Linked DNA regions of Piscinibacter sp. HJYY11. The protein of the gene in region 2 interacts with the protein of the main gene of each other region in a pairwise test. Links are inferred from orthologs where the notes say so. Each region holds a gene or a part of one and is shown on either strand. Other genes may lie near its edges.

The links.
Region 1: the proteins of JI745_RS17500 (region 2) and JI745_RS18685 interact in binary tests that used the Escherichia coli proteins (3 or more experiments, as listed by UniProt). The link is inferred for Piscinibacter sp. HJYY11 from one-to-one orthologs.

Annotation. Positions count from the first base shown.
Region 1 is NZ_JAERQZ010000001.1:3,989,674-4,004,632, forward strand. Bases 8,142-11,120 are described here. They hold JI745_RS18685 (sulfate/molybdate ABC transporter ATP-binding protein), read left to right. Parts: upstream 8,142-9,082; coding sequence 9,083-10,159; downstream 10,160-11,120. Other genes in these bases: cysT (sulfate ABC transporter permease subunit CysT), read left to right, coding at 8,142-8,168; cysW (sulfate ABC transporter permease subunit CysW), read left to right, coding at 8,170-9,072; JI745_RS18690 (CysB family HTH-type transcriptional regulator), read right to left, coding at 10,182-11,117. Outside these bases: JI745_RS18635 (DEAD/DEAH box helicase), read left to right, coding at 1-1,298; JI745_RS18640 (aspartate/glutamate racemase family protein), read left to right, coding at 1,295-2,011; JI745_RS18645 (DUF2061 domain-containing protein), read right to left, coding at 1,996-2,208; JI745_RS18650 (NAD-dependent succinate-semialdehyde dehydrogenase), read right to left, coding at 2,310-3,743; JI745_RS18655 (hypothetical protein), read right to left, coding at 3,859-4,320; JI745_RS18660 (hypothetical protein), read right to left, coding at 4,335-4,877; JI745_RS18665 (sulfate ABC transporter substrate-binding protein), read left to right, coding at 5,106-6,116; JI745_RS18670 (sulfate ABC transporter substrate-binding protein), read left to right, coding at 6,282-7,310; more of cysT, read left to right, coding at 7,335-8,141; preprotein translocase subunit YajC, read left to right, coding at 11,360-11,689; protein translocase subunit SecD, read left to right, coding at 11,738-13,615; protein translocase subunit SecF, read left to right, coding at 13,660-14,694; JI745_RS18710 (DUF1631 family protein), read left to right, coding at 14,737-14,959. UniProt on the Escherichia coli protein: Part of the ABC transporter complex CysAWTP involved in sulfate/thiosulfate import. Responsible for energy coupling to the transport system.
Region 2 is NZ_JAERQZ010000001.1:3,764,008-3,778,947, reverse strand. The notes cover bases 7,649-10,608. They hold JI745_RS17500 (glutamate-5-semialdehyde dehydrogenase), read left to right. Parts: upstream 7,649-8,468; coding sequence 8,469-9,749; downstream 9,750-10,608. Other genes in these bases: queC (7-cyano-7-deazaguanine synthase QueC), read left to right, coding at 10,608-10,608; JI745_RS17495 (inositol monophosphatase family protein), read right to left, coding at 9,752-10,558; JI745_RS17505 (YceI family protein), read left to right, coding at 7,829-8,404; JI745_RS17510 (ATP-binding protein), read right to left, coding at 7,649-7,653. Outside these bases: JI745_RS17545 (ABC transporter substrate-binding protein), read right to left, coding at 1-1,167; JI745_RS17540 (ABC transporter ATP-binding protein), read right to left, coding at 1,210-1,914; JI745_RS17535 (ABC transporter ATP-binding protein), read right to left, coding at 2,232-3,002; JI745_RS17530 (IclR family transcriptional regulator), read right to left, coding at 3,014-3,814; JI745_RS17525 (cytochrome b), read left to right, coding at 4,066-4,602; JI745_RS17520 (YceI family protein), read left to right, coding at 4,632-5,189; JI745_RS17515 (YceI family protein), read left to right, coding at 5,230-5,799; more of JI745_RS17510, read right to left, coding at 5,884-7,648; more of queC, read left to right, coding at 10,609-11,366; JI745_RS17485 (helix-turn-helix transcriptional regulator), read right to left, coding at 11,285-12,034; JI745_RS17480 (LemA family protein), read left to right, coding at 12,156-12,749; JI745_RS26450 (M48 family metalloprotease), read left to right, coding at 12,785-14,701; JI745_RS17470 (molecular chaperone), read right to left, coding at 14,717-14,940. UniProt on the Escherichia coli protein: Catalyzes the NADPH-dependent reduction of L-glutamate 5-phosphate into L-glutamate 5-semialdehyde and phosphate. The product spontaneously undergoes cyclization to form 1-pyrroline-5-carboxylate.

The DNA.
Region 1 (14,959 bases), 230 kb from region 2 along the record:
GCGACGTCGAGTTCGCGTTGTCGGCCTTGCAGTCCGAAGGCTCGGTGATGCAGGGCCACTTCACGCCTGGCACGCCGCACGTCGAATGGTGCGAGCGGCACCTGCTCGCGCGCATCCACCGCTACACGCTCAAGCGCTTGCGCCGCGAGATCGAGCCGGTGTCGCCGCGTGACTTCGCGCGATTTCTGTTCGAGTGGCAGCGTGTGGGGGCCGAGAGCCGGGTGAGCGGGCCCGAAGCGCTTGCCGGCGTGCTCTCGCAGCTGGAAGGCTTCGAGGCCCCCGCGGCCTTGTGGGAAGCCGAACTGCTGCCCGCGCGCGTGAAGGACTATTCCAGCGCCTGGCTCGACGACCTGTGCACCGCAGGCCGCACGCTGTGGCTGCGCCTGCGGCCGATGGCGGCCGACAGCCGCGCGGGCGGCGCGTCGTTGCGCAGCACGCCGGTCTTGTTGCTGCCGCGGCGAAGTGCCGCGCTGTGGGCCAGCCTCGCGCCGCCGGGGGCCGACGATGCGCAGCTCTCGTCTCGCGCGCAACGTGCCGTCGCCTACCTGGCCGAACATGGTGCCTCCTTCTTCGACGAAATCGCCCACGGCACGCGCCTCCTGCAGGCCGAACTGGAAGAAGCCCTGAGCGAACTGGTGGTGCGCGGCCGGGTGAACTGCGACAGCTACGCCGGCCTGCGTGCGTTGCTGGTGCCGGCGGCCAAGCGTGCGACTGCGGCCTCACGCCAGCGGCGACGTGTGCCGCTCTTCAGCATCGAGGACGCCGGGCGCTGGACGCTGGTGCGCCAGCCGGTGTCCACCCAGACGGCGCTGCCCGCGGAAGCGATGGAACATGTCGCGCGAACGCTGCTGCGCCGCTACGGCGTGGTGGCGTGGCGCATCGTCGAGCGGGAGGCCGCCTGGCTGCCGCCGTGGCGCGAGCTGGTGCGGGTGTACCGGCGGCTCGAAGCGCGCGGCGAGATCCGCGGCGGCCGCTTCATCGATGGCAGCACCGGCGAGCAGTTCGCGCTGCCCGAGGCGATCACCGCGATGCGGCAGGTGCGCCGCCAGCCGGCTGACGAGCACCTGGTGTGCCTTTCGGCGTCGGACCCGGCCAACCTGCTCGGCACCGTGCTCGCCGGCCCGCGGCTGCCGCGGGTGGCGGGGTCGAAGGTGCTCTACCGAGGTGGGGTGCCCATCGCCACCAGCGTGGCCGGGCAGGTCGAAGCGCTGGTCACCCTGTCGCCCGAGCAACTGCAGGCAGCGGCGCGTGCGCTGTCGCTGGAGCCGGGTTTGCGATTCCTGGAGCTCACACTGTGACCACGACCCCTTTGCACATCGGCATCGTCGGCTGCTCGGCCGAAGGCGCGTCGCTCTGTTACCGCACGCTGTGCGCCGAAGCGCCGGCGCTCCTGGGTGAGGCGCATGCGCACCCTGAGGTGTCGATACACACGCCGTCGCTTGCGGCGTATGTCGACTGTCTCGATCGCGGCGACCTGCAAGGCGTGGCCGACCTGATGCTGAGCTCGGCGCACAAGCTGGCCGGCATCGGCGCCGAGTTGCTGATCTGCCCCGACAACACCATCCACCAGGCCTTCGCGCTCGTGGCGCCGCATTCGCCTCGGCCGTGGTTGCACATCGCCGACGAGGTGGCGCGGGTGGCGGCCGAGCGGGGCTTCCGACGCGTCGGTGTGCTGGGCACGCACTGGCTGGTGAAGAGCGAGGTCTATCCGCAGGCCTTGCAGGCGCGCGGCATCGAGGCCGTGCGGCCGGTGGACGACGACCGCGATGCGCTCGGCCACATCATCATGGACGAGCTGGTGCCAGGCATCGTGAGGCCGGCGTCGGTGTCGGCGCTCCAGCGCATCATCGAGCGATTGGCCGCACGGGCTTGCGATGCGGTGGTGCTGGGTTGCACCGAGCTGCCGCTGGTGCTCGATGATCACAACAGCGTGCTGCCGACGCTCGACAGCACGCGGCTCCTCGCCCGCGCGGCACTCGCACGGGCAGTGGCGGCTCAGCGCTCAGCCTGAGCCGGCGCCAGCGCCGGCTGCGTGCGGCGTGACCACACCAGCTCGTGGAAGAAGAAGGCGACGGTGTTGACCATCGGCTCGATCAGCGCGACGGCGCTCGACACCTGCCAGCTGCCGGTGATGGCGTAGGTGACACCGAACGCCACGCTGAAGTGCAGCACGGCGAAGCTGGTGGTTTTCTGGACGTGACGGGCCATGACGAACTCCTTTCTTGCTGGGGTTCAGTATGGCTGCTGATGAGAATGATTCTCATCAAATCGGCCGATGGCAGCCATAGCCACCACCGGCCGGAGCGGGGTCAGAGCCCGGTCTGCGTCACGAACTTCGCGTTGAGGTAGGCGTTGATCGCATCGCTGCCGCCTTCGGTGCCGTAGCCCGAGTCCTTGATGCCACCGAAGGGCACTTCGGGCAGGGCGAGGCCGAAGTGGTTGATCGAGACCATGCCGCTCTCGATCGCGCTGCCGATGGCAGTGGCGGTCTTGAGCGACCGGGTGAAGGCATAGGCCGCCAAGCCGAACGGCAGGCGGTTGGCTTCGGCGACCACCTCGTCATAGGTCTTGAAGGGGAGGATCGGCGCGATGGGGCCGAAGGGCTCTTCGTGCAGGATGCGGGCATCGGCTGGCAGGTCGGTGAGGACCGTTGGCTCGAAGAAGTAGCCGTCGCCTGTACCGCGCTTGCCCCCGAGCGCCACCTTCGCGCCCTTGGCCACGGCATCGTCGACGAACTGCTGCATCGCCTCGACACGCCGGCTGTTGGCGAGCGGGCCCATGCGTGTGTCCTTCTGCAGGCCGTCACCCACCTTGATCTGCGAGGCCGCGGCGACGAAACCGTCGACGAACTGCGGGTACACCGACTCATGCACCAGGAAGCGAGTGGGCGACACACACACCTGCCCCGCGTTGCGGAATTTCGCGCCGGCGAGTTGCTTGGCGGCCGAAGCGACGTCGGCATCGTCGAACACGATGGCCGGGGCGTGGCCGCCCAGCTCCATCGTGATGCGCTTCATGTGCTGGCCGGCAAGCGCCGCGAGCTTCTTGCCGACCGGCGTGGAGCCGGTGAAGGTGATCTTGCGGATGACCGGGTGCGGGATCAGGTACTCCGAGATCTCGCTCGGCACGCCGAACACGAGGTTGATCACGCCGGCCGGCACACCGGCGTCGGCATAGGCACGGACCAGCGCGGCGCAGCTCGCGGGCGTCTCTTCCGGCCCCTTGAGAATGACCGAGCAGCCGGCGGCGAGCGCGGCCGAGACCTTGCGCACCGCCTGGTTGATCGGGAAGTTCCAGGGCGTGAAGGCGGCCACCGGGCCCACCGGCTCCTTGATCACCAGCTGGCTCACGCCCTCGGCGCGCGGCGGCACGATCTGCCCGTAGGTGCGGCGCGCTTCCTCGGCAAACCAGTCGATCAGGTCGCCAGCCGACAGGGCTTCCATCTTGGCTTCTGCCAGCGGCTTGCCTTGCTCGAGCGTCATCAGCTGGGCGATCTCGTCGGCGCGCTCGCGCATCAGGTTGGCGGCCTTGCGCAGCACCTTGTAGCGCTCGAAGGGCGACACGGCCTTCCACTGCTTGAAGCCCTTGTCGGCGGCGGCGAGCGCACGGTCGAGCTCGGGGATGCCGGCGTGGTGCAGGCGGGCCAGTGCCTTGCCGGTGGCGGGGTTGAGGATGGGCTCGCTCTTTCCGCTGGTGCCAGCGGTCCATTCACCGTCGATGAACAGGGAGACGTCTGTGTACATGGGGAGTCCTGGGCTGAATGCGGGAGAGAGGTGGCACGCGGCCACGCGGAACCATGATTGTTCCGCGTCTCGGAAGCCCGGGTTGTCGCTCAGGTTGCGGCCTGAGCCGGCCGCGTCAGCGCTTCGGGGCGGGCGGTACCGGGGCGGGTGCCGTGCGCGAGGCGGCTGCGGCCGGCACGGGCGCCGCGGCAGGGGCGGCCGGGATGGCCGGGGCCTGCGCCGCTGCCGGCGCCTCGGCGCTGGCCGGCTCCGCCGCCGTCGTGGCCGGCACTTCCTGCCAGGGCGAGGGGCAGGAGGTCACGTAGGGGTAGTACATCTGCGCCTCGCGGCAGTAGTACCAGAAGTGGGTCTGCTGGGCGGCGCTCGGCTGCACGAACAGCGGTTCGGCCGGCGGCTGCACGACCACCGGCCGCTGTACCACCAGCGGGCCCCAGTAGCCAGGCCACCAGAAGGGGCCGCCGATCCACACGCCGACGCGGGCGCGCGGGTGGGCCTCGGCCAACGCCGGGGCCAGGCTGGCGGCAAGCGCCGTGGCGAGGACGAGAGACTTCAGCGGCAAGGCGAGGCGGATGTTCATCACGGGCTCCTCGTTCAGCGTGCGGGCGGCGGCGGCTGGATGCCGGCCGGCGGGCGCGGCGGTGCGGGCGGCACCGCCGCAGGCGCGCTGCGGTAGCCGGCGTAGCCGACGCCAGGGACCTGGTTGCCCTTGGCGTACATGCACTGCGAGTAGGCGATGTCGTAGCGCCGCTGGGCACTGCCGGCCGCATGGTTGCTCTGGTCGGACCCGACGGCGGCGCCGGTCATGCCGCCCACCGCGGCCCCGACGCCTGCACTGCCATGCGTGCCGCCGATCAGCGCTCCGGCGGCGGCGCCGAGCACCACGCCGGTGGCGGTGGCCGCGGCGAAGCGCTGGGCCGCGGCATCGCTGCCCGGCCCGCCGATGCGGCTGTGCGCCCAGTCACGGCAGAGCTTGTCGTCGGCGACGAAGACTTCGAACGGCTTGTTCGGCCCGGGCATCACATGGGTGCTCGGGCCGGTGGGCATCTGGGCGCAGCCCACCAGCGACGCCGCCGCCAAGGCAGCCAGCGGCCAGGCCGGCGAGCGGGAAAGGCGGGGGGTTCGCGCAGGGCTCATGGGGTTCACCTGTTCATCCTTGTAGGCTGAAGAACGAGCTCCGCCAAGCCGACGTTGACGTCTTTACATGCCGGCGGCACCGGGGGTTCTTCCTTCCTCTGGCTATGAGCTTGGTGCGATTTGGTCTTAGTTGGTTCGCGCGCAAGCAAGCGCCGAATTCTTCGTTCTCCCGCAGAAGGACAGTCCCTAGCATGCCGGCATTCCTGCTTTCATACCCACCACAACACCATGAAGACCAAGATTCGCACCCTGCTGGCCACCACCGCGCTGGCCTTTGCTGCTGGGGCCTCGTTCGCAAAAGACGTGACCATCCTCAACGTCTCGTACGACCCGACCCGCGAGCTCTATCAGGAGTACAACGCCGCCTTCGCCAAGTACTGGAAGGCCAAGACCGGCGACAACGTGATCGTCAAGCAATCGCACGGCGGCTCGGGCAAGCAGGCCCGCTCGGTCATCGACGGCATCGACTCCGACGTGGTGACGTTGGCGCTTGCTTACGATATCGACGAGATTGCTGAAAAGGCCAAGCTGCTCGTCCCTGACTGGCAGAAGCGCCTGCAGCACAACAGCTCGCCCTACACCTCGACCTACATCTTCCTGGTGCGCAAGGGTAACCCGAAGGGCATCAAGGACTGGGGTGACCTGATCAAGCCGGGTGTCTCGGTCATCACCGCCAACCCCAAGACCTCGGGTGGCGCACGCTGGGGCTACCTCGCCGGCTACGGCTGGGCGCTGCAGCAGCCGGGCGGCAACGAAGCGAAGGCCAAGGAGTACATCACCAAGCTGTTCCAGAACGTGCCGGTGCTCGACTCGGGCGCCCGTGGGTCGACGGTGACCTTCGCCGAGCGCGGCCAGGGCGACGTGCTGCTGGCCTGGGAAAACGAGGCCCACCTGTCGCTGAAGGAATTCGGTGCCGACAAGTTCGACATTGTGTACCCGCCGAGCAGCATCCTGGCCGAGCCACCGGTGGCCGTGGTCGACAAGGTCGTCGACAAGAAGGGCACCCGTGCCGTGGCCCAGGCCTACCTGGACTACCTGTACACCCCGGAGGGCCAGGAGATCGCCGCCAAGAACTTCTACCGCCCGACCGACCCGAAGGTCGCTGCCAAGTACGCGAAGCAGTTCCCGGCAGTGAAGCTCTTCACCATCGACAAGCTCTTCGGCGGCTGGGCCAAGGCGCAGAAGACGCACTTTGCCGATGGCGGCGTGTTCGACCAGATCTACACGAAGAGCAAGTAAGGCCCCGTTCCGCTGCGACGTTTGGGCTCCATGGCCCGGAAGGCGAAGAGGTCGCTTTCCGGGCCTTCTTAGTTCGGCAAACGAATAAGCAAACTCGCAACTTGTTGTTTTGCGTCTCAATTTGAAGCCTTAGCATCGGCTTCTTTCATTTGCGAGCCCTCCGTCATGCGCTTTCCTCATGTTGTGTCCCGGCGTTCGGTCCTGAGTCTGGCGGCCGCATCGGCTGCGTTGTCGGTGGCGCCGAACGTCCGCGCTGCTGGTCCGACCCTGCTCAACGTGAGCTACGACGTGGCACGTGAGCTGTACAAGGAGATCAATCCGGCCTTCATCAAGCACTGGAAAGCCCAGACGGGCGAAGACGTGTCGGTCAACCAGTCGCATGGCGGCTCGAGCAAGCAAGCTCGCTCGGTGATCGACGGGCTGGAGGCCGACGTCGTCACGATGAACCAGTCGAGCGACATCGACGCGATCGCAAGCAGGGGCAAGCTGATTCCCGCTGACTGGGCCAAGCGCCTGCCCGACAACAGCGCGCCCACGACGTCGACCACCGTGATCCTGGTCCGCAAGGGCAACCCGAAGGGCATCAAGGACTGGGCCGACCTCGCCAAGCCCGGCGTGAGCGTCGTCATCCCCAACCCCAAGATCACCGGCAACGGCCGCTACACCTACGTGGCCGCCTGGGGCGCGCTCGTGAAGGGCGGCGCGACGCCTGCGCAGGCCCGCGAGACGGTGCAGAAGATCTTCGGCAACGTGCCGGTGTTCGACGGCGGCGGCCGTGCTGCCACTACCACCTTCGCCCAGCGCAACATCGGCGATGCGCTGTGCACCTTCGAGAGCGAGATCAACCTGATCAAGCAGGAGTTCGGCGACAACTTCGACGTGGTCTACGCGAAGTGGAGCATCCTGGCCGAGAACCCGGTGTCGGTGATCGACAAGGTGGTCGACAAGAAAGGCACGCGCAAGCAGGCCGAGGCCTACCTCAAGTTCCTGTGGAGCGACGAGGCGCAGGAGATCGCGGCCAAGCACCAGATCCGCCCGCGCTCGGCCAAGATCCTGGCCAAGTACGCGAAGGACTTCCCCAAGATCAACACCTTCACCATCGACGAAGCCTTCGGCGGTTGGACGAAGGCACAGAAGGATCACTTCGACGACGGCGCCATCTACGACCAGATCCTCGCGGCCATCAAGAAATAACGAGCGGCGCAGACCGCAGGCTCCATGATTCTTTCGCGCACTCTGCTGCGGCGGCACTCCGTGCTGCCCGGCTTCGATCTTGCTCTCGGCTTCACGGTGCTCTACCTGAGCTTCATCGTGCTGATCCCGTTGGCGGCGGCGTTTCTCAAGACCTTCACGATGACGTGGCCCGCCTTCTGGGACGCGGTGGCCACGCCGCGGGTGATGGCCTCGTACCGGCTGACCTTCGGTGCCTCCTTCGCCGCAGCGCTGCTCAACGCGGCCTTCGGGCTCATCGTGGCCTGGGTGCTCGTGCGCTACGAGTTCCCGTTCAAGCGCATCGTCGACGCGCTGGTGGACCTGCCCTTCGCCCTGCCCACCGCCGTGGCCGGCATCGCGCTCACGGCGCTCTATTCGGGCAACGGCTGGATCGGCCAGCACCTGCCGTTCAAGGTGAGCTTCACGCCGCTGGGCGTGTTCGTCGCGCTCACCTTCATCGGCCTGCCCTTCGTCGTGCGCACGCTGCAGCCGGTGCTGGAAGACATGCACAAGGAACTGGAAGAGGCCGCCGCCACGCTCGGGGCCTCGCGCTGGCAGACCTTCCGCCACGTGATCTTCCCGATCGTCTCGCCGGCGCTGCTGACCGGCTTTGCGCTCGCCTTCGCGCGTGCGCTCGGCGAGTACGGCTCGGTGATCTTCATCGCCGGCAACATGCCGATGGTCTCGGAGATCACGCCCTTGCTCATCATCACCAAGCTCGAGCAGTACGACTACACCGGCGCGACCGCGATCGCGGTGGTGATGCTGGTGGCCGCGTTCATCATGCTGCTCACGATCAACCTGCTGCAGGCCTGGGCGCGAAAGCGCCAGGGGCGATGACATGAGCGCCGTGCCCCTGAACACCCCTGTGCCGCGAGCCGGCGTGCCCGTGCGCCAGACGCACTCGGCCACGGCCGAGCCGGCGTGGCTGCGCCGCACGCTGATCGCGGTGGCGCTGATCTTCCTCACGCTCTTCCTCTTCGTGCCGCTGGTGTCGGTGTTCTTCGAAGCCTTCAAGAAAGGCTGGGAGACCTACCTCGCCGCGATCCTCGAGCCCGATGCGCGCTCGGCGGTGTGGCTCACGCTCGTGGCCGCTGCCATCTCGGTGCCGCTGAACCTGGTGTTCGGCCTCGCCGCCTCGTGGGCGATCGCGAAGTTCGACTTCCGCGGCAAGAACCTGCTGCTCACGCTGATCGACCTCCCGTTCTCGGTGTCGCCGGTGATCTCGGGCCTGATCTTCGTGCTGATCTTCGGCCTGCAGGGCTGGTTCGGGCCATGGCTGCGCGAGCATGACCTCAAGGTGATCTTTGCGTTGCCGGGCATCGTGCTCGCCACGGTCTTCATCACCTTCCCGTTCGTCGCACGCGAGCTGATTCCCTTGATGCAGGCGCAGGGCGTCGAGCAGGAGGAGGCGGCCCGCGTGCTCGGCGCCTCGGGCTGGCAGATCTTCTGGCGCGTGACGCTGCCCAACGTGAAATGGGCGCTGCTCTACGGCGTGATCCTGTGCAACGCGCGGGCGATGGGTGAGTTCGGCGCGGTGAGCGTGGTGTCGGGCCACATCCGGGGGCAGACGAACACCATGCCGCTGCACATCGAAATCCTCTACAACGAATACCAGTTTGCGGCGGCGTTTGCCGTGGCCTCGCTGCTGGCCGGGCTGGCCCTGGTGACCCTGGTGCTGAAGTACCTGGTCGAGCAGCGCGTGAAGGCGCAGAAGCGCGAAGCCGAAGGCCGAAGCGAATGAAGGACATGACATGAGCATTGAGATCCGCAACCTCAACAAGGCTTTCGGCAAGACCGTCGTCTGCGACAACATCAACCTCGACATCCCGTCGGGCGAACTCGTCGCACTGCTCGGCCCGTCGGGCTCGGGCAAGACCTCGCTGCTGCGGATCATCGCGGGGCTGGAGCGGCCGGACTCGGGCTCGGTGCTCTTCCATGGTGAAGACGCGACCTACGACGACGTGCGCGACCGCCACGTCGGCTTCGTGTTCCAGCACTACGCGCTCTTCGGCCACATGAGCATCTTCGAGAACGTGGCCTTCGGCCTGCGCGTGCGCCCCAAGGCCACGCGTCCGAGCGAAGCCAAGATCAAGGAGAAGGTGATGGAGCTGCTCAAGCTCGTGCAGCTCGACTGGCTGGCCGACCGATACCCGCACCAGCTCTCGGGCGGCCAGCGCCAGCGCATCGCGCTCGCACGTGCGCTCGCGGTCGAGCCCAAGGTGCTGCTGCTCGACGAGCCCTTCGGCGCGCTCGATGCCAAGGTCCGCAAGGAGCTGCGCCGTTGGCTGCGCCGTCTGCACGACGAGATGCACGTGACCAGCGTCTTCGTCACGCACGACCAGGACGAGGCGATGGAAGTCGCCGACCGCGTGGTGGTGATGAACCTCGGCAAGATCGAGCAGGACGGCTCGCCCGACGAGGTCTACGACCGCCCGGCCACGCCCTTCGTGCTGCAGTTCCTCGGCGACGTGAACCTCTTCCACGGCCGCTTCGGTCATGCGCCGGGGGGCAACGTCGATGCCAACGACGTGAGCTACGTGCGCCCGCACGAACTCGAGATCGTGGCCACGCCGTCCGAGGGCACGCTGGCGGTGACGCTCTCGCAGGCACTCACCGTCGGCCCGCAGACGCGCATCGAGTTCAAGCGTCTGGACGACGGCAGCTACGTCGACGTGGAAATGGCACGCGCCGACTACAGCGCCCTGCGCGAGAAGCTCGGCCTGGGCCCGGGCAGTCAGGTGTTCCTGAAGCCGCGCCGCGTGACGCGATTCCTCGCGGGCGGCCAGGGGCCGCAGACCGAGCAGGTCGACCCGGCCGCCATGATCTGAGGCTTGGCGCCGGGAAGGCGCCTCACTCGCTCGCGAGTTCGCCCCGCATTGCCGCTTCGACCACATCAGGCTTGAGCGGCGAGGCGAAGGTCTCGATGAAGTCGTAGACGAAGGTGCGCAGGAAGCTGCCGCGCCGCACGGCGAGCTTGGTCAGGTTGACGGCGAAGAGATCGCGGGCGTCGATCGCGCGCAGGTTGCGATCGCGGTCTTCGTCGAAGGCGATCGAGGCCACGATGCCGACACCCAAGCCGAGCTCGACGTAGGTCTTGATCACGTCGGCGTCCATCGCGGTCAGCACGAGGTCGAACTCCAGGCCGGCGGCCTGGAAGGCTTCGTCGATGTGCATGCGGCCGGTGTAGCCGGTGCCGTAGGTGATGACCGGGAATTGCGCCAGCCGCTGGAGCGTCAGCGGTCCGCCTTCCAGCAGTGGATGGCCCGGCGGCACGATGACGCTGTGGGTCCAGCGGTAGCAGGGCAGCGTGACCAGCGCGTCGTACTGCGCCAGCGCCTCGGTGGCGATGCCGATGTCGGCCTCGCCCGAAATGAGCATCTCGGCCACCTGCTTGGGAGAACCCTGGTGCAGGTTGAGCGTGACCTGCGGGTAACGCTGGCGGAAATCACGCACCGCGCTCGGCAAGGCGTAACGCGCCTGCGAATGCGTGGCCGCGATCGACAGGCGGCCGTGCACGGCCTGGGTGAACTCTTCGCCGGCGCGCTTGAGATTCTCGGCATCGTTCAGCATGCGCTCGACGATCGGGGCGACCACTTCGCCCACCGCAGTAAGCGAGGTGAGGCGCTTGCCGGCGCGCACGAAGAGGTCGACGCCCAGCTCCTCTTCCAGTTCACGGATCTGGCGGCTCACGCCCGGCTGGGACGTGTGCAGCACCTTGGACACCTCGGTGAGATTGAAGCCGCAGCGAACGGCCTCTCGCACGGAGCGAAGCTGCTGGAAATTCATGTAGGTATGCGGGAAACGGGAGTGGACGGCAGTATGGTCAGCAGGCGGTATTTGCGGAACAACTTAAAACTGCTTTTCTTATCCGGAAAAAGATTAAGGGCCGCTTGGCCGGAACCTCTTTCCACGCCGCGGGTCTGCGCCCAGGCCCCCATCGCTGCCCCTGGGTGAGGGGCATACAATTCCAAGCTTTCACTTCGGCGGGCGCCATCCAGCGCGCTTTCAGCCCCAACGAGGATCCACACGTGTTCATTTCCGAAGCCTTCGCACAAGCGGCCCCGGCGGCCGGCGCCTCCGATCCGCTGGGTGGCCTGACGGGCATGCTGCCCATCATCCTGATGTTCGTGGTGCTGTACTTCGTGATGATCCGCCCCCAGATGAAGCGGCAGAAGGAACACAAGGCCATGATCGACGCCATCGCCAAGGGCGACGAGGTGGTGGTCGCCGGTGGCGTGCTCGGCCGTGTGACCAAGCTCGGCGACAGCTTCCTGCATGTGGAAGTGGCCAACAACGTCGAGATCCAGGTGCAGCGCGGCGCGGTGGTGCAGGTGCTGCCCAAGGGCACCTTCAAATAAGACACACACAGACAAGCCGGCGCGAGCCGGCCTCGTGAAAGACACGACATGAACCGCTATCCGTGGTGGAAATACGCGATCCTTGCGGTCGCCTTGCTGGTCGGGCTGATCTACACGCTGCCCAACTTCTTCGGCGAGGCGCCGGCGGTTCAGGTCAGCAGTGGCAAGGCCACGCTCAAGCTCGACAGCGCGACCGCCCAGCGGGTCGAGCAGATCCTCAAGGCGGCGAACCTGCAGCCCGACTTCGTCGTCTTTGAAGGCAACAGCGTCAAGGCGCGCTTCTCCGACGGTGATGCCCAGCTCAAGGCCAAGGACGCCTTGGCCAGGGCGCTCAACCCCGACCCGACCGACCCGAGCTACATCGTCGCGCTCAACCTCCTCTCGCGGTCGCCCAAGTGGCTGACCTCGATGCGCGCCCTGCCCATGTACCTGGGCCTGGACCTGCGCGGCGGGGTGCACTTCCTGATGCAGGTCGACATGAAGGCCGCGCTCACGAAGAAGATGGAAGGCACGGCCACCGACATCCGCTCGCAGCTGCGTGACAAGAACCTGCGCTATGCCGGCATCAGCCGCGACGGCAACACGGTGGAGATCCGCTTCCGTGACCGCGAGACGCTGAAGGTCGGGGCCGACCTGCTCTCGCAGATGACCGACCTGCAGTGGACGCAGGTGCCCGACGGCACCGACATCAAGCTCATCGGCACGTTGAAACCCGAGGCCGCGCGTGCGGTGCAGGACGCCGCGCTCAAGCAGAACATCACCACCCTGCACAACCGGGTGAACGAGCTCGGCGTGGCTGAGCCGGTGATCCAGCAGCAGGGCGCCGACCGCGTCGTGATCCAGCTGCCCGGCGTGCAGGACACCGCCAAGGCCAAGGACATCATCGGCCGCACGGCCAACCTCGAATTCCGCCTGGTCGACATGTCGGCCGAGGCGCGAGCTGCTACCGAAGGCACGGGCCCGGTGCCCTTCGGCCGCGAACGCTTCACCGTCGGCCGTGGGGCGCCCGTCGTCACCTACAAGGAAGCGGTCGCCACCGGCGAGATGCTGACCAACGCGCAGCCGCGGCCCGACCAGAACAACCAGCCGGCGGTGTCGGTGAGCCTCGACGCCAAGGGCGGCCGCCTGATGCGTGAGATGACGCGCAACAACGTCGGCAACTACATGGCCGCCATCCTGTTTGAGAAGAACAAGGGCGAGGTGCTGACGGTCGCGCGCATCCAGAGCGAGTTCGGCAACGACTTCCAGATCACCGGCATGGGCACGACCGAGGCCGCCAACGACCTGAGCCTGCTGCTGCGCGCCGGATCGCTGGCCGCGCCGATGGAGATCATCGAAGAGAGCACCATCGGCCCGACGCTCGGCGCCGACAACATCGCCAAGGGTTTCAACAGCGTGATCTACGGCTTTGCGGCGATCGCGGCGTTCATGTGCCTGTACTACCTCTTGTTCGGCCTGTTCTCCACGCTTGCGCTCGGGTTCAACCTGCTGCTGCTGGTGGCCGTGCTGTCGATGCTGCAGGCCACGCTCACGCTGCCCGGTATCGCGGCCATCGCGCTCACGCTCGGCATGGCCATCGACGCCAACGTGCTGATCAACGAGCGGGTGCGCGAAGAGTTGCGGGCCGGCGCTTCGCCGCAGGCGGCGATCAACGCTGGATACGAGCGTGCGTTCGCCACCATCCTCGACTCCAACGTCACCACGCTGATCGCCGGCATCGCGCTTTTCGCCTTCGGCTCGGGCCCGATCAAGGGCTTCGCCGTGGTGCACTGCCTGGGCATCCTGACCTCGATGTTCTCGGCCGTCGTGTTCTCTCGCGGCCTGGTGAACCTCTGGTACGGCCGCCAGAAGAAGCTCAAGAGCGTGTCGATCGGGCAGGTGTGGAAGCCCAAGGCCGTGCCGGCCGAGACGCCGGCCAATCCGTGAGCCCGCTCGTCAGAGCGCAACAAGAACACAACCGGACCTGAGCAATGGAGTTCTTCCGCATCCACCGCGACATCCCGTTCATGCGGCATGCGCTGGTGTTCAACATCATCTCGGCCGCGACCTTCCTGCTGGCCGTGTTCTTCCTGGTCACGCGCGGCCTGCACCTGTCGATCGAGTTCACCGGCGGCACCGCGATTGAGGCGCACTACAAGCAGGCCGCTGACATCGCTAAGGTGCGCCACACCGTCGAGGCGATGAACGTCGGCGAAGTGCAGGTGCAGAACTTCGGCGACACCCACAACGTGCTGATCCGTCTGCCGGTGCGTGGCGACGGCAAGGTCGGCGACGTGGTCGAGAAGGTGTTCGCCGAGCTGTGCAAGGCCGAGTCGGGCACCGTGTCGCGCCGGGCCGTCACGACGGACAAGGGCGAGGTGATCGACAAGCCGGTCTGCGACGCCAACGGCGCCGAGCCGGTGGTGCTGGCCCGCAGCGAGTTCGTCGGCCCGCAGGTCGGGCGTGAGTTGGCTGAAGACGGCGCGAAGGCGCTGGCCTTCGTGGTCATCGGCATCATGATTTACCTGGCGTTTCGCTTCGAGTGGAAGTTCTCGGTGGCGGCGATCCTGGCGAACCTGCACGACGTGGTGATCATCCTGGGCTTCTTCGCCTTCTTCCAGTGGGAATTTTCGCTCTCGGTGTTGGCGGCGGTGCTGGCCGTCCTGGGTTATTCGGTGAACGAATCGGTGGTGATCTTCGACCGAATCCGTGAAGCGTTCCGCAAGTACCGCAAGATGAACACGCACGAGGTGATCGACCATGCGATCACCAGCACGATGAGCCGCACCATCATCACCCACGGCAGCACGCAGATGATGGTGCTGTCGATGCTGATTTTTGGTGGTCCGACGCTGCACTACTTCGCCATTGCGCTCACGATCGGCATCTGTTTCGGGATCTATTCCTCGGTGTTCGTGGCCGCCGCCATCGCGATGTGGCTGGGTGTGAAGCGCGAGGATCTGGTGAAGTCCGGCCCCTCGAAGGACGTCGATCCGAACGACCCCAACGCCGGGGCGGTGGTGTAGAGTAGGGCCATCCCTTACCGAGACATTTCGACCAACCGTCACATGGCGACCGCCGCCGATTCGTTGGCCCTGGCCGCCCAGGCGCGGCGCTCCTACGTGGAGCGCCTGTTGAGCGGTGTGCCCAGTGTGGTCCACGCGGTTGAAGAAGGGGCGCGATTGCTGGCCGGGCAGACCGCCGAGCACAGCATCCAGTACAAGCGGCGCGACGTTGCGGCGGATCTGCGCAAGTCGGCGCCCAACTGGATCAGCGGGATCATTGCCGCGC
Region 2 (14,940 bases):
CCAGGCGACATCGCCCTTGAAGGTTTCGACGACCTTGTAGTAGTCCCACGGCTCGGTCGATTCCTTCGGCGTCTTCACCTGCATCAGGTACATGTCGTGCACCATGCGGCCGTCGTCGCGGATGTAGCCGCCCTTGGCGAAGATGTCGTTGACCTTGCCCTTCTTCATCTGGGCGAGCACCTTGTCGGCATCGTCGCTGCCGGTCGCCTTCACCGCGGCCAGGTAGTTGAACGCGGCCGAGTAGTCACCGGCCTGGATGGACGAGGGCATGCGCTTGATCTTCTCGAAGAACTTGCGGCTCCAGGCGCGCGTCTCGGGGTCGCGGTTCCAGTACCAGCTGTCGGTGAGGTACATGCCCTGCGTGGCGTTGAGGCCCAGCGAGTGCACGTCGTTGATGAACATCAAGAGGCCGGCGAGCTTCATCGTCTTGGTGATGCCGAACTCGTTGGCCGCCTTGATGCTGTTGATGGTGTCGCCACCGGCGTTGGCCAGGCCCAGGATCTGCGCCTTGCTCGACTGCGCCTGCAGCAGGAAGGACGAGAAGTCACTCGCCGACAGCGGGTGCTTCACCGAGCCCACGATGTTGCCGCCGGCGGCCTTGACCACGGACGAGGTGTCGTTCATCAGCTGCGCGCCGAAGGCGTAGTCGGCCTGCAGGAAGTACCAGCTCTTGCCACCGGCCTTCACGACCGCGTTGCCGGTGCCCTTGGCGAGGGCCACGGTGTCGTAGGCCCAGTGCACGGTGTAGGGGTTGCACTGCTCGTTGGTCAGCGCCGAGGTGGCGGCGCCCACCGAGATGAAGAGCTTCTTCTTCTCGGCCGCGACCTTGGCCATGGCCAGGCTGGTGCCGGAGTTGGTGCCGCCGATCAGCATGTCGAGGCCGTTGGTGTCGAACCACTCGCGCGCCTTGGCGGCGGCGATGTCGGGCTTGTTCTGGTGGTCGGCCGAGACGAGCTCGATCGTCTTGCCGTTGATCTTGCCGCCCGCGTCGGCGATGGCCATCCTGATGGCTTCGACGCCGGCCGGGCCGTCGATGTCGGAGTACAGGCCCGACATGTCGGTGATGAAGCCGATGCGGATCACGTCGCCCGAGATCTGCGCCTGTGCCGGCACGAGTGCGGATGCGCAGGCCAGGGTGGCGGCGGCTGCGATGTTCTTGAGTTTCATCATGTGTTTCTCCTAAGGGTGGTGAGAGACAGAGCGAGCAGGTCAAACGCCCAGGTACTCGTGGAGCTGGGCCATGCGGTCAGGCAGTTGGGCTTGGGTGAACTCCTGGAGGATCCGGCCGTGCTCCATGACGAGGAAGCGGTCGGCCAGCGGCGCGGCGAAGCGGAAGTTCTGCTCCACCATCACGATGGTGTAGCCCTGCTTGCGCAGAGCGACCACCATCTCGGCGAGCTTCTGCACGATGACGGGTGCGAGGCCTTCCGAGATTTCATCGAGCAGCAGCAGCTTGGCGCCGGTGCGCAGGATGCGCGCGACCGCCAGCATCTGCTGCTCGCCGCCTGAAAGCCGCGTGCCCTGGCTGCTGGCGCGCTCTTTCAGGTTGGGAAACATGTCGTAGATCTGCGCGATGCTCATGCCACCCTCGGCCTGCTTGGGCGGCAGCATCAGGTTCTCTTCGCACGAGAGCGTGGAGAAGATGCCGCGCTCCTCGGGGCAGTAGCCGAGGCCGAGCCTTGCGATGCGGTGGGTGGGGAGGGTGATCACCTCCTGGCCCTTCACCTTCACGCTGCCCTTGCGCGAGCCGATGAGGCCCATGATCGCGCGCAGCGTGCTGGTGCGGCCCGCGCCATTGCGGCCGAGCAGCGTGACGACTTCGCCTTCGTCGACGTGGAAGTTCACGCCGTGCAGGACGTGGCTCTCGCCGTACCAGCCTTGTAGTTCTTTGACTTCTAGAAACTTGGTGGGCATCTCAATGGGTCCTTTGCTGCGGACTGCGCAGGCTCGCTGCGGCGGGGCGCCGTGTTCCGTTCATGTCCCCCGAGGCGGGCTGCGCCCGCCTCTCCTCCTTTACTTCACTCCACACGGCGCCCCACCGCAGCGAGCAAGCCACGGCCCTGGCACGCCACGAGCCATGCGTGCCACCGTCGTGCCTGGCCGACGCTGCCGGGTGACCGGCGCAGCGAAGTAAAGGAGGAGGCCAGGCGCAGCCTGGCCGGGGGACATGAGCGGAGCCGGTCACCCGGTAGCGTCGGCTCGCGCCAATCGTCGAAGGGGCAAGCTTCATCTCAATGCGCCCCCTTCAGTTCGACATTCGCAGAGCCCATGTACGCCTCGATCACCGCCGGGTTCTTCGACACCTCGGCATACGGCCCTTCGGCCAGCGTGGCCCCACGTTGCAGCACGGTGATGGTGTCGGCGATGCTGGCCACCACGCTCATGTTGTGCTCCACCATCAGGATGGTGCGGTTGGCTGAGACTTTCTTGATCAGCGAGCGGATGCGGTCCACGTCTTCCAGGCCCATGCCCTGCGTGGGCTCGTCGAGCAGCATCAGCTCGGGCTCCATCGCGAGCGTGGTGGCGATCTCGAGCGCACGCTTGCGGCCGTAGCTGAGCTCCACCGTCGTGTGCTCGGCGTAGCTCTCGAGGTCGACCTGTCGCAAGAGCTCGAGGGCACGGTCGTTCAGCGTGTGCAGCGAGCGCTCGGGCTTCCAGAAGTGGAACGAGGTGCCGAGCTTGCGCTGCAGGGCCACGCGCACGTTCTCGAGCACCGTGAGGTGGGGGAACACCGCCGAGATCTGGAACGAGCGGATGATGCCGCGCCGCGCGATGTGGGCCGGCGCCTCGCCGGTGATGTCGTTGCCGTTGAAGACGATCTGGCCCGAGGTCGGCGTGATGAAGTGCGTGAGCAGGTTGAAGCAGGTGGTCTTGCCGGCACCGTTGGGGCCGATCAGCGCGTGGATGTGGCCGCGCTTGACCTTCAGGTCGACCTGGTTGACGGCGACGAAGCCCTTGAACTCTTTGGTGAGCTTGCGCGTTTCGAGAATGATGTCGCTCATGGGTCGTCGCTTTACTTTTGGGGAGAGGCACCGAGCCGTTCCGAGAGGCGGCGGGCGAGGTCGATGACGGTGTCGCGCTGCTGGGCGACGAAGCGCGGCTTGAGCCCGGCCTTCTGCATGCACACGCCCAGGCCGGCCACGACTTCGCCCGAAGCAGCGCGCACCGGCGCGGCCAGGCAGTACACGCCCTGGCGCACGCTCTCGTCGTCGATGCTGAAGCCGCGCTCGCGGGTTTCGGTCAGCTCGGCCAGCAGGTCGCTGCGGCGCATGGCCGGCAGGTTCATGTAGGCGGGCAGTCGCGCCGCCGGGTAGAGCTGCTTGACCCAGGCTTCGTCGTGGAACGCCAGCATCGCGCGGCCGGTCGCGGCACGGTGGGCCGGCAGGCGCATGCCCACGCTGAAGGCCATGCCGAGCGGGCGCATGCCGTTGCGCACGCCGACGTAGACGACGTCGGTGCCGTCGAGCACCGAGAGGATGAGCGTCTCCTGGGGCACGGTGCCGAGGCTCGCCCACAGGCGCTCGAACTCCTGCGCCGGCGTGGTCGCTTCGGCAAACGCATGCGCGAGACCCATCACGCGCGGGCCGATGTAGAAGGCGCCGTCGTCCTGGCGGCGCAGGTACCCCAGGGCCACCAGGGTGTTGCACAGGCCATGCACACTGCTCTTGGGCAGCGCGAGGCTGGTCGACAGCTTGGCCAGGCTCATCGGGCCACGCTCCTTTTCCAGCAGGTCCAGCAGCGCCATGGCACGCGCCACGGCCGGCACGAGGGCGGGCTTGGCGGTGGAAGGTGCGGTGGCCACGGCGGGTTGCATGCAGGGTTCGATGTTCAGCCAATTGAACGGAATTCAGTTACCTGAACTGCCGAGGGCCGAGTCTAAGAGTGCTGTGCGTCACTGCAAGATGCGCCGAACCCGTCCTAGGGAAAGTCCGCTCAGGGTTTGCGTGTCGGCACTTTTGCGTAAGCCCTCGGTCTGAGCGGACACTCCGGACGTTCAAAAATTTGAAGGCTCACATCAAGGTCGGTGAACGGCTTCGAACGCCGCTTCCGTAGAGTGCCAACCTCATGAACACACCCCGCACCCGCTACAGCACGGTCGCCATTGCCTTCCACTGGGTCCTGGCGCTGGCGATCGTCGGCGCGTTTGGCATGGGCGTCTACATGAGTGACCTGCCCTTCTCCCCGCAGCGCCTCAAGTACTACAACTGGCACAAGTGGGCGGGGGTGACCATCCTCGCGCTCTCGGCCCTGCGCCTCCTGTGGCGCCTGACGCACCGGCCGCCGGCCGACCCGCCCATGCCGGCCTGGCAGCGCGGTGCCGCGCATGCCACGCACTGGGCGCTGTACGCGCTCTTCTTCGCGGTGCCGCTGGTCGGCTGGGCCTACAGCTCGGCGGCTGGCTTCCCCATCGTCTGGTTCGGCGTGTTGCCCTTGCCCGACTTCGTCTCGCCGGACAAGGCCCTGGCCGAGGCGATCAAGCCCTGGCACGCCTACCTGGCGTACGCGTTGGCGGCCCTGGTGGTGATGCACATCGCCGCGGCGCTCAAGCACCAGTTCATCGACCGCGACGGTCTCATCAGCCGCATGTCCCTGCGCGGCTGACACTTCTGCGGTTGAAAGGACCGCTCCAAATGAAAACACTCCTTGTCTCCATGGCGCTCGCCACCCTCGCCTTCGGCGCCTCGGCCCAGCAGAAGCTGGTGCCGGCCCAGAGCGAGATCGCCTTCACCAGCAAGCAGATGGGCGTGCCCGTCGACGGCAAGTTCAAGAAGTTCGACGCCCAAGTGGCGTTCGACCCGAAGAAGCCCGACGCGGCCAAGATCGCCTTCACGGTCGACCTCGCGAGCGTGAGCTTCGGCTCCAGCGAGACCGAGGCCGAAGTGGCCAAGCCCGACTGGTTCAATACCAAGGCCTTCCCGCAGGCGAGCTTCCAGTCGACGGCCGTCAAGGCCACCGGCCCCGGCAAGTTCGAGGTGGCCGGCAAGCTGACGATCAAGGGCGCGAGCCAGAACATCGTCGTGCCGGTCGCGCTGGCACAAGCCGGCGGCACCACCACCGCCACCGGCGGCTTCACGCTCAAGCGCCTCGATTTCAAGATCGGCGACGGTGACTGGAAAGACACCTCGATGGTGGCCAACGACGTGCAGGTCAAGCTGAAGTTCGCCTTGACCGGCGTGGCCCCGCTCTGATTCCCGACCCCTCCCCTCCCCACCAACAGGAAGCTGTTCCATGATCAAGAAGACCCTGCTCGTCACCGCCCTCGTCGCCGTTGCCGGCGTCGCCCAGGCGCAAAGCGCCACCTATGCGATCGACCCGACGCACACCTTCGTGAACTTCGAGGCCAAGCACTTCGGCACCAGCACGCTCCGCGGCCGTTTCGACAAGAAGGAAGGCAGCGTGAGTTTCGACAAGGCCGCCAAGACCGGCAAGGCCGAGATCACCATCGACACCACCTCGGTCAGCACCGGCGTGGGCCCGCTCGACGGCCACCTGAAGAGCAAGGACTTCTTCAACGCCGCCGAGCACCCGACCGCCAAGTTCGTGGGCGACAAGTTCACCTTCAACGGCGACAAGGTCACCACCGTGGCGGGCACGCTCACCTTCCTGGGCAAGACGCAGCCGGTGACGCTGACCGCCACCAACTTCAACTGCTACCAGAACCCGATGCTCAAGCGCGAGGTGTGCGGTGGCGACTTCGAGACCACGATCCAGCGCACGCAGTTCGGCAACAACTACGGCGTGCCGGGCATCCCTGACAACATCAAGCTGCTCATTCAAGTCGAAGCGGTCAAGCAGTAAGCCGCCCGAGCGCCGGGCCGCCCCAAGCCGGGCGGCATCCCCTCGGGGGATCGTGCGCCGTACTCGGCGCGCGAGGGGCTGTCGTCAGGCCGGCACGAGGTGCCTGCGCAGCACGGCGCGCAGGTCCTCGTCCTTGAACGGCTTGGCGAGGTGATCGTCCATGCCCGCCGCGAGGCTCTGTTCGCGGTCGCCTTGCAGGGCATTCGCCGTCAGCGCCACCACCGGCGTGCGCTGCAGGCCCTGCTCGCCTTCGTGCTCGCGGATGCGGCGCGCGGCCTCGAAGCCGTCCATCACCGGCATCTGGCAATCGAGCAGCACCAGGTCGGGCGGTGAGGCGCGGAACGAGGCCACGGCCTGCAGGCCGTCTTCGACCAGCTCGACCGTGAGCCCCATGTTCTTCAGTGCCGCCTCGGCCACGAGGGCGTTGACGGGGTTGTCCTCGGCCAGCAGCACACGCCCTTGCAGCGGCACCCGATCGGCGGCGTCGTCGGGCGTTGCGGGCGCCGGGTTGCGCGCTTCGGGCAGCTCCACCGTCACGGTGAAACAAGACCCGCGGCCCTGCTGGCTGGTGCACACGAGGTCGCCGCCCATCGCGCGCGCGAGCTCACGGGCGATGGTGAGGCCGAGGCCGGTGCCGCCGTAGCGGCGGGTGAAGGAGCTGTCGGCCTGGTGGAAGGCGTCGAAGATGCGCGGCAGCTCGTCGGCCGGGATGCCGACGCCGGTGTCGTGCACCGCGATGCGCGTGCGCGAGCCGCGGTGCTTGGCCACCACCGTCACGGCCCCGGCTTCAGTGAACTTGATCGCGTTGCCGATCAGGTTGTGCAGCACCTGGCGCAGGCGCGACGGGTCGCCGCGCACATAACAGGGCCGCGGCATGTGCAGCCGTGTCGTGAGCGACAGGCCGGACTGGAAGGCGCCCGGCACCGACAGCGACACCACGTCGTCGATCAGCGCAGCTAGGTCGAAGGTCTGCGGCGACAGGCGCACCTGCCCCGCCTCGAGCTTGGAGAAATCGAGGATGTCGTTGATGAGCGTCAGCAGGTGCTCGCCGGCACGCTCGATGAGCTGAAGCTGCTCGTCGGGTTTTTTCTCGGGCTGGATGGCGCCGTCCTTGCGCAGCATGCGCGTGAGTCCGAGGATGCCGTGCAGCGGCGTGCGCATCTCGTGGCTCATGGTCGCGAGGAACTGGCTCTTCACGCTGCTCTGCCGCTGCGCAAGCCGCAGGGCCTCGGCCCGCTCCTCGGAGATGCGGTCGGTGGTGAAGCGCAGCGTGAGCAGCTCGCGGATGCGCGCCTCGGAGCGGCGCGCCTCCACCATCACCAGTGCGAGAAAGACCCACAGGCCCACGCCGGCGAAGAGGCCGTAGCGGGTGCCGGTCAGCATCTGGTCGGCCCCCGCGGGCAGCAGCATCGACAACAGGAAGAAGGCACTCGCGCGGCAGCTCGGCTGCAGCACGAACATGCCGATCGCCGCCACGCCCACCAGCGCGGTGAGCAGCAGCGCGACCACGTGCGGGCTGGTGGTGGCCGGCAGCGAGACCGCGGCCAGGCCCCAGGTGAAGCCGTCGGCGACGAGCGTGGCCTCCAGCCAGCCCCGCCAGGTGCGGTTGCTCGGCAGCGTGGAGCGCACGAACTGGTGGGTGAGCACGAGCCGCAGCACCGAGACCCCGCAGCGCAGCACGAACCAGCCCCAGGCCAGGCGCGGGTCGACATAGGGGAGAAGGCCCACGCACACCAGCAGTGCGAAGCCCATGCCGGCGAGCGTGGAGGTCTGCGCGCGCTCATAGAGCATGGCGGTCTGCGCGTCTTGCACGCGCTGCGCCAGGCTGGCGTCAGCGCCAAGGGCGTCGGCCATGGCCCGATCGACGATGTGCGGTGGCGTTCGCAATTCTTTTGACATCCCCGCCCACCTGCCCATCTACCCTCTGATCAGATTGGCGCATTATCCCGAGACCCCCCGTTTTAGGCACCTGCGGATGACGAGTACTCACATGCCATTGATCACGCTTGCCCACAGTTTGTGCACCGCCATGCGCCGTATTCCCCTCGTGGGTGGGTGCCTGCTCTCGTGGCTGGCCTTTTCTGCGCATGCGCAGCCGACGACCTACCTGCTCGACCCCGGCCACACACGGGTGCACTGGGAGGTGATGCATTTCGGGACCTCGACCAGCCGCGGCCGCTTCGACGACATCCGCGGCAGCCTCGAGCTCGACGCCACGGCCGGCACCGGCGAGGTGTCGATCGAAGTGCGCACCGCCTCGGTCAATACCGGCGTGCCGCCGCTCGACGGGGTGATGCGCCGCAGCTACCTCGCCAGCGAAGCGCACCCGGTGGCGTATTTCGTGGCGAAGCGGTGGCGCTGGCAGCGCGACGCGCCGCTGGACGTGCGCGGCGAGTTCACCCTGCGCGGCGTGTCGCTCCCGCTCAGCCTGCGCGCAGCGCAGCTGCGCTGCTACACGCACCCGCAGCTGCAACGGGAAGTCTGCGGTGCCGACCTCGTGGCAGAGCTCAAGCGCAGCGACTTCGGCATGACCGATGGGCTGCCCTTCATCGGGGACACGGTGCGGCTCCTGATCCAAGTCGAGGCGATCCGCCAGGCGCCTTGAGCAGCCCCTGGACGATGAAGTCCCATGGGGAGCCGTCACCGGCAAACCCTGCAAAAATGCCGGCATGACCTCCACCGATCTCCAGGCCGCCATCGCCCACATGGGCGCGGCCGCGCGTGCCGCCAGCGCGCGCATGGCAGCGGCGTCCACCAGCGCCAAGAACACCGCCCTCACCGCCCTGGCGCGGCGGCTGCGCGAGAGCGCGGCACCGCTGGCCGAGGCCAACCAGAAAGACATCGCCGCCGCTGTTGCCGCAGGCCTGGCCGCACCGATGGTCGACCGCCTGCGCCTCACCGAGAAGGTGATCGCGACCGTGGCCGAAGGCTGCGAGCAGATCGCCGCCATGCCCGACCCGGTGGGCGAGATCACCGGCGTGAAGCGCCGCCCGAGCGGCATCAGCGTCGGGCAGATGCGCGTGCCGCTGGGCGTCTTCGGCATGATCTACGAGAGCCGGCCCAACGTGACCATCGAGGCCGCGTCGCTCGCCATCAAGAGCGGCAACGCCTGCATCCTGCGCGGCGGCTCGGAGGCCATCCACTCCAACCTCGCGCTGTGGAAGCTGGTGCAGGCCGCGCTGACCGAAGCCGGCCTGCCGGCCGACGCGGTGCAGCTGGTGCAGACCACCGACCGTGCCGCCGTGGGCCACCTCATCGCGTCGCCGGAGTCGGTGGACGTGATCATTCCGCGCGGCGGCAAGGGCCTCATCGAGCGCATCAGCCGCGAGGCGCGTGTGCCGGTGATCAAGCACCTCGACGGCAACTGCCATGTGTATGTCGACGCTGAGGTCGACCTCGAGCTCGCGCTCAAGGTCACCGACAACGCCAAGACGCAAAAGTACAGCCCCTGCAACGCAGCCGAGTCGCTGCTGGTGCACGAGGCGGTGGCCGCACGGTTCCTGCCGAAGATCGGCGCGGTGTTCGCCGCCAAGGGCGTGGAGGTGCGGGGCGACACCGCCGTGCTGGCGCTCTTGAAAGACGTGCCGCAGGCCAAGCTGGCCGAAGCCACCGAGCAGGACTGGAGCGAGGAGTACCTCGCGCCCATCATCAGCGCCAAGGTGGTGAAGAGCCTCGACGAAGCCATCGCCCACATCAACCGCTACGGCTCGCACCACACCGACGCAATCCTCACGACGAACCATCCGAATGCGATGCGCTTCCTGCGCGAGGTCGATTCGGCCAGCGTGATGGTCAACGCGAGCACGCGATTCGCCGACGGCTTCGAGTACGGCCTGGGCGCCGAAATCGGCATCAGCACCGACAAGTTCCACGCCCGCGGCCCGGTGGGGCTGGAAGGGCTGACCTCGATGAAGTGGGTGGTGCTCGGCCAGGGCGAAGTGCGCACCTGACGCTACAGCAGCGCGCCCCACACGGCGCGCCACAGCGGCTCGCTCACCGCCGACAGCAGCCCCAGCCCGTCATCGGCCGCGCGGTACGCACGGCCGTCGTAGCGTGCCACATGGCCGCCCGCCTCCTGCAGCAGCAAGGTGCCGGGCACGTGGTCCCACGGGAGCGTGCGGTAGAACATCGCGAACTGCTGCCGGCCGGTGATGATGGCCGGGTACTCGACACCCGCGCAGCGCGCACCCGGCAGTGCCTCGCCCACCCGCCCGAGCTTCGCCTCGACCTGCTGCCGGAGCCCCGCCGGCAGGAACCGGGTGAGCACGGCGCCTCGCGCTTCGTGCAATGGCACGCGTTCCGCCGGCACCTGCATGCGCTGCCCATCGCAGAAGCAGCCGCTGCCACGCTGCGCCCGCCAGCGCTCGCCCGAGACCGGGTTCAGCACCCAGGCGCCGACGGCCTCACCCTCGACCAGCAGCGAGGCCATCACCGCAAACACCGGCCGCCCCGCGACGAAATTGGCCGTTCCGTCCAGCGGATCGACCAGCCACACCACGCCCCGGTCCAGCCCCTGCAGCAAGGCCGGGTTGGCCGCGCAGGCCTCTTCGCCGACCACGCGCGAGCCCGGCCAGAGCGCGAGCAGGCCCCGTTCGATGAGGGCCTCGGCCTCGCGGTCGGCGACGGTGACGATCTCGTCCTTGGCCTTCTCGATCACATCGCCTTCGCGCAGCTGCCGGAAGCGCGGCATCACCGCCCGTTCGCTGGCCTCGGCCAGCAGCGGCAGCACGTGGTCGAACACCGAATCGGGGGAGGCCATGGGGCGAAATCATCGCACCTGGCGTGGAGCGCCTCGCTACCATCACCCGATGACCAAGCCACGCCGCGCCCTCGTTCTCTTTTCCGGTGGGCAGGACTCCACCGTCTGCCTCGCGTGGGCGCTGTCGAACTTCCACTACGTCGAGACCATCGGCTTCGACTACGACCAGCGCCACGGCATCGAGCTCGAGTGCCGGCTCGCCGTGCGCTCGCAGCTCTATGCCAACTTCCCGACCTGGGGCGGCCGCCTGGGCGACGACCACCTGGTCGACCTATCGCTGCTCGGCCAGCTGTCGGACACGGCGCTCACGCAGCAGCGTGCGATCGAGATGACGTCCACCGGCCTGCCCAACACCTTCGTGCCGGGCCGCAACCTCATCTTCTTCAACTTCGCCGCCGCCGTGGCCTACCGCCGCGAGCTCGACGTGATGGTGGGCGGCATGTGCGAGACCGACTACTCCGGCTACCCCGACTGCCGCGACAACACGCTGAAGGCGCTGCAGGTCGCGCTGAGCCTCGGGCTCGACACGCCCATGGGCATCGAGACGCCGCTCATGTGGCTCGACAAGGCGCAGACCTGGGAGCTCGCGGCCACCCTGGGCGGCGAGTCGCTGATCCGCCTGATCGTCGAGCACACCCACACCTGCTACCTCGGCGACCGCAGCCAGCGCCACGAGTGGGGCTACGGCTGCGGCCACTGCCCCGCGTGTGCGCTGCGCATGCGCGGCTACAAGGCCTGGCGCTCGCGCAACCCGGCGCCGCCGTCGCCCTCGGGCTTCGACGCCACCGACCGCATGGACCTGCGCTGACCGAGCCAGCGTGACCACGCCTTCGCACCCGAAGGCGTGAGCGAGATGGCACGCGAGTCGCCCGCGCGGCGCACCCAGCCTTGCGCCAGCGCATGGTCGAGCAAGGCCACGGCGAAACTCCCGGCCAGGTGGTCGCGCCGCTCCGACCAGTCGAGGCACGCATAGGCGAAGCGCCGCCCCGCCGCGGGCACCTCGACACCCAGTTCTGCCATCTCCTCGCGCCCACGCTCGCTGAGCGCGAACTGCCCGTCGGCCGGCAGCAGCGTGCCGCACGCCAGCAGCCCCTCGAAAAGCTGCACGCCGAGCTCGCCCGCCAGGTGGCCATAGCAGGTGCGTGCGGCCTTCAGCGGCTTGTAGGCCCCACGCTCCCACTTGTCGGCCGCGGCGCTGCGCTCGGCCACCAGCGACAGCGCCTCCAGCGCATGTGCGATGTCGGCATCGGCGAGTCGGAAGTAGCGGTGCCGGCCCTGCGTGCGCGCCACGACGAGCTCGCTCTCCAGCAGCTTGGCGATGTGGCTGCTCGCGGTCTGCGCCGTCACGCCCGCGGCTCGCGCCAGTTCGCCGGCCGCGATGAAGCTGCCGCCCATCAGCGCCGACAGCATGCGGGCGCGCGTGGGATCGCCGATCATGGCGGCGATGCGGGCAAATCTGGGCTCGGGTGCGCTCATGGGGGTGTGTCGGTTCACACGGATCATGCCTCCGGCAGGTGACCAGATGCTTCGAAGGCGGTCGAACCGAGAGGGCCTTGTCGTAGAGTCCGCTCGCGTCCAACTTGGGAAGGAGGTCGACATGACAACCGTGCAGTACGTGAGCATCTTCGTTCTTGCCGTGCTGGTCTTCTGGGGTGTCGGTGCCTACAACCGGCTCGTGCGCCTGCGCAACGTCATCGCCAATTCGTTCGCGCAGATCGACGTGCAGCTCAAGCGCCGCTACGACCTGATCCCCAACCTGGTGGAAGTGGCGCGCAAGTACGCCGCCCACGAGCGCGAGACGCTCGAGGCCGTGACGGCCGCGCGCAACCAGGCCAAGTCGGCCGCCGACGTGGCGCGCAGCCACCCGGCCGCCGCCGGTGCGGTGACGAGCCTCGCCGTCGCCGAGCAGGTGCTCACGGGCGCGATGGGCCGGCTGATGGCGGTGGTGGAGGCCTACCCCGAGCTCAAGGCCGACCAGAGCCTGCGCGAGCTGGCCGAAGAACTCACCAGCACCGAAAACAAGATCAGCTTCGCGCGCCAGCTCTTCAACGATGCCACGCTCGACTACAACAACGCGGCGCAGCAGTTCCCCACCAACCTGATGGCCAGCATGTTCGGCTTCCGCGAAGCGGCCATGATGCAGGCCACCACCAGCGAGGCCGAGCGCGCGCCGGTGCGGGTGCAGCTCTGAGCATCACCGGACACCGCTGAGCGGGGCCGCCCGCCATGCGCTTTCGCGATCAGCAGGACGACGCCCGCCGTGCCACGCAGCGGCTGCTGGCGCTCTTCGCGCTGCTGCTGCTCGGCCTGGTGCTTGCCGTCAACGGGCTGCTGCTGGGCGTGTGGTGGGCCATCGGCTGGCTGCTCTCGTGGGACCTCGCCCTGCCGCCGCTCTTCATCGAGACCAACACCACCGTCGTGCTGCTCTTCGTGCTGGGCGGCGCCTGGGTCGAGATCGGCCGCCTGCGCGAAGGCGGCGGCGCGCACGTGGCGCGATGGGCCGGGGGCCGTGCGCTCACCGACGCGCGCCAGCTGAGCGAGCGCCGCCTGCTCAACATCGTGGACGAGATGGCGATCGCCAGCGGCCTGCCCAAGCCCGCCGTCTACCTGCTCGACCGAGAAGACGCGATCAACGCCTTCGCCGCCGGCTGGTCGCCCGACGATGCGATCGTGGCCGTGACGCAGGGCGCGCTCGACCGGCTCACGCGCGACGAGCTGCAGGGCCTGGTCGCCCACGAGTTCGGCCACATCCACCAGAACGACCTGCGGCTCAACATGCAGCTGCTCGCGCTGGTGTGGGGCCTGTCGCTGGTGCACGGCTATGGCCACAAGCTGCTGGAGGCCGACGACGCGGGCCGGCGCTCGGCCTTCGGCCTGCTGGTGGGCCCGGTGTTCGTCGCCGCGGGCCTGCTGGGCTGGCTCGCGGGGCAGCTGCTGCAGGCGGCGGTGTCGCGCCAGCGCGAGCTGCTGGCCGATGCCTGCGCGGTGCAGTTCACCCGCAGCCGCGACGGGCTCGGCGGTGTGCTGCGCAAGGTGTGGCACCAGGCGCAGCACTACCAGGACCAGCTCGCGCGCGTGCCCGCCCGGCTGCTGGCCGCGATGCTGCTGCAGGCGCCGGCCGACTGGCTGGCCACGCACCCGCCCTTGCCGGAGCGCCTGCGCCGGCTCTACGGCCGCGCGGTCGACCCGCTGCCCGCACCCCGGCTCGACCCGGGCATGCAGGACCCCGAACCCGCTCGCATCAGCGCCCCGCCCCAGCCCGCCGGTGCACTGGCCGCCGCCGGGCCGATCGCCGCCGCGGCACCCATCGCCTATGCTGCTCCCATGACCTCGCCCGACGAACCCGAGCCCGCCGCCGCCCCCCCCGAGCCACGCGCCTACAGCGCGCAGGACGAACGGGACGCGATCGACCGGCTCTCGCGCCTCAACGGCCCCGGCGAGCTGCGCGCCGCCGTCCTCGCGCTGCTGGCCACGCCGGGCAGCCGCCGCGAGCGCCGCGCCTGGCAGGACGAGACCGCCGGACTCAGCACCGCACGTGAAGTGCGCGACGACGTGAAGAAGCTCGGCCCGGCCACCCGGCTGCCCTGGCTCGAGCTGCTGCTGGCGCGTGTGGCCAAGGCGCCGCTGCCGGATCGCCAGCACCTGATGGCCGCCGCGCGCCGCGTGATGGCCGCCGACGGCCAGATCCGCCCCATCGACCGCCTGCACTGGCTGCTGATGCGCCAGCGCCTGGGCGAAGAAACGCCCGTGCCGACCTCTGCCGGCAGCTTCCCCGACATCGCCGAGACCTCGTTGCACACGCGGCGCGAGATCGCCCGGCTCACCGCCTTCCTGGCGCGCCTGGTGCCCGATGGCGAAGCCTGGTACCAGAGCGTGATGCTGCCGTGGCTGCAGGGCGTTGCCCTGCCCCCCTGCGAAGCGCCCGATGCCGATGGCCTGGTGCATGCGCTGCAGGAAGTGCAGACGCTGCCGTGGATGCTGAAGCCGGTGCTGGTGCGCCACTGGACCGAGACGGCGCTGCGCCACAAGCCGCCCGGCCCACTGGCCGACGAGGCCTGCGACGCTCTGCGCCTGGCCGCGGTGCTGCTCGACTCGCCGCTGCCGCCGGAGCTCGCGCGGCACTACGTCGAGCCGGCCGCCTGACGGCGGCCCAAACCTTCAGCGCACCGACAGGTCGAGCGCGACGTACTGCACACCGAACTCGGTGCGCACCTCGAGCGAGATGGGCTTGTGGGTGGGCACCGTTGGCGGAAGCAGCCGGAAGGTGCGTGCCTCGCCGGGAAACAGCACCGACTGCGACGGGTGAGAGATGACGATCGGCGGCTGCGTGTCGCCCAGCACGCGCAGGCCCCCCACCTTGTAGTGCACGTTGCCCAGGTTGG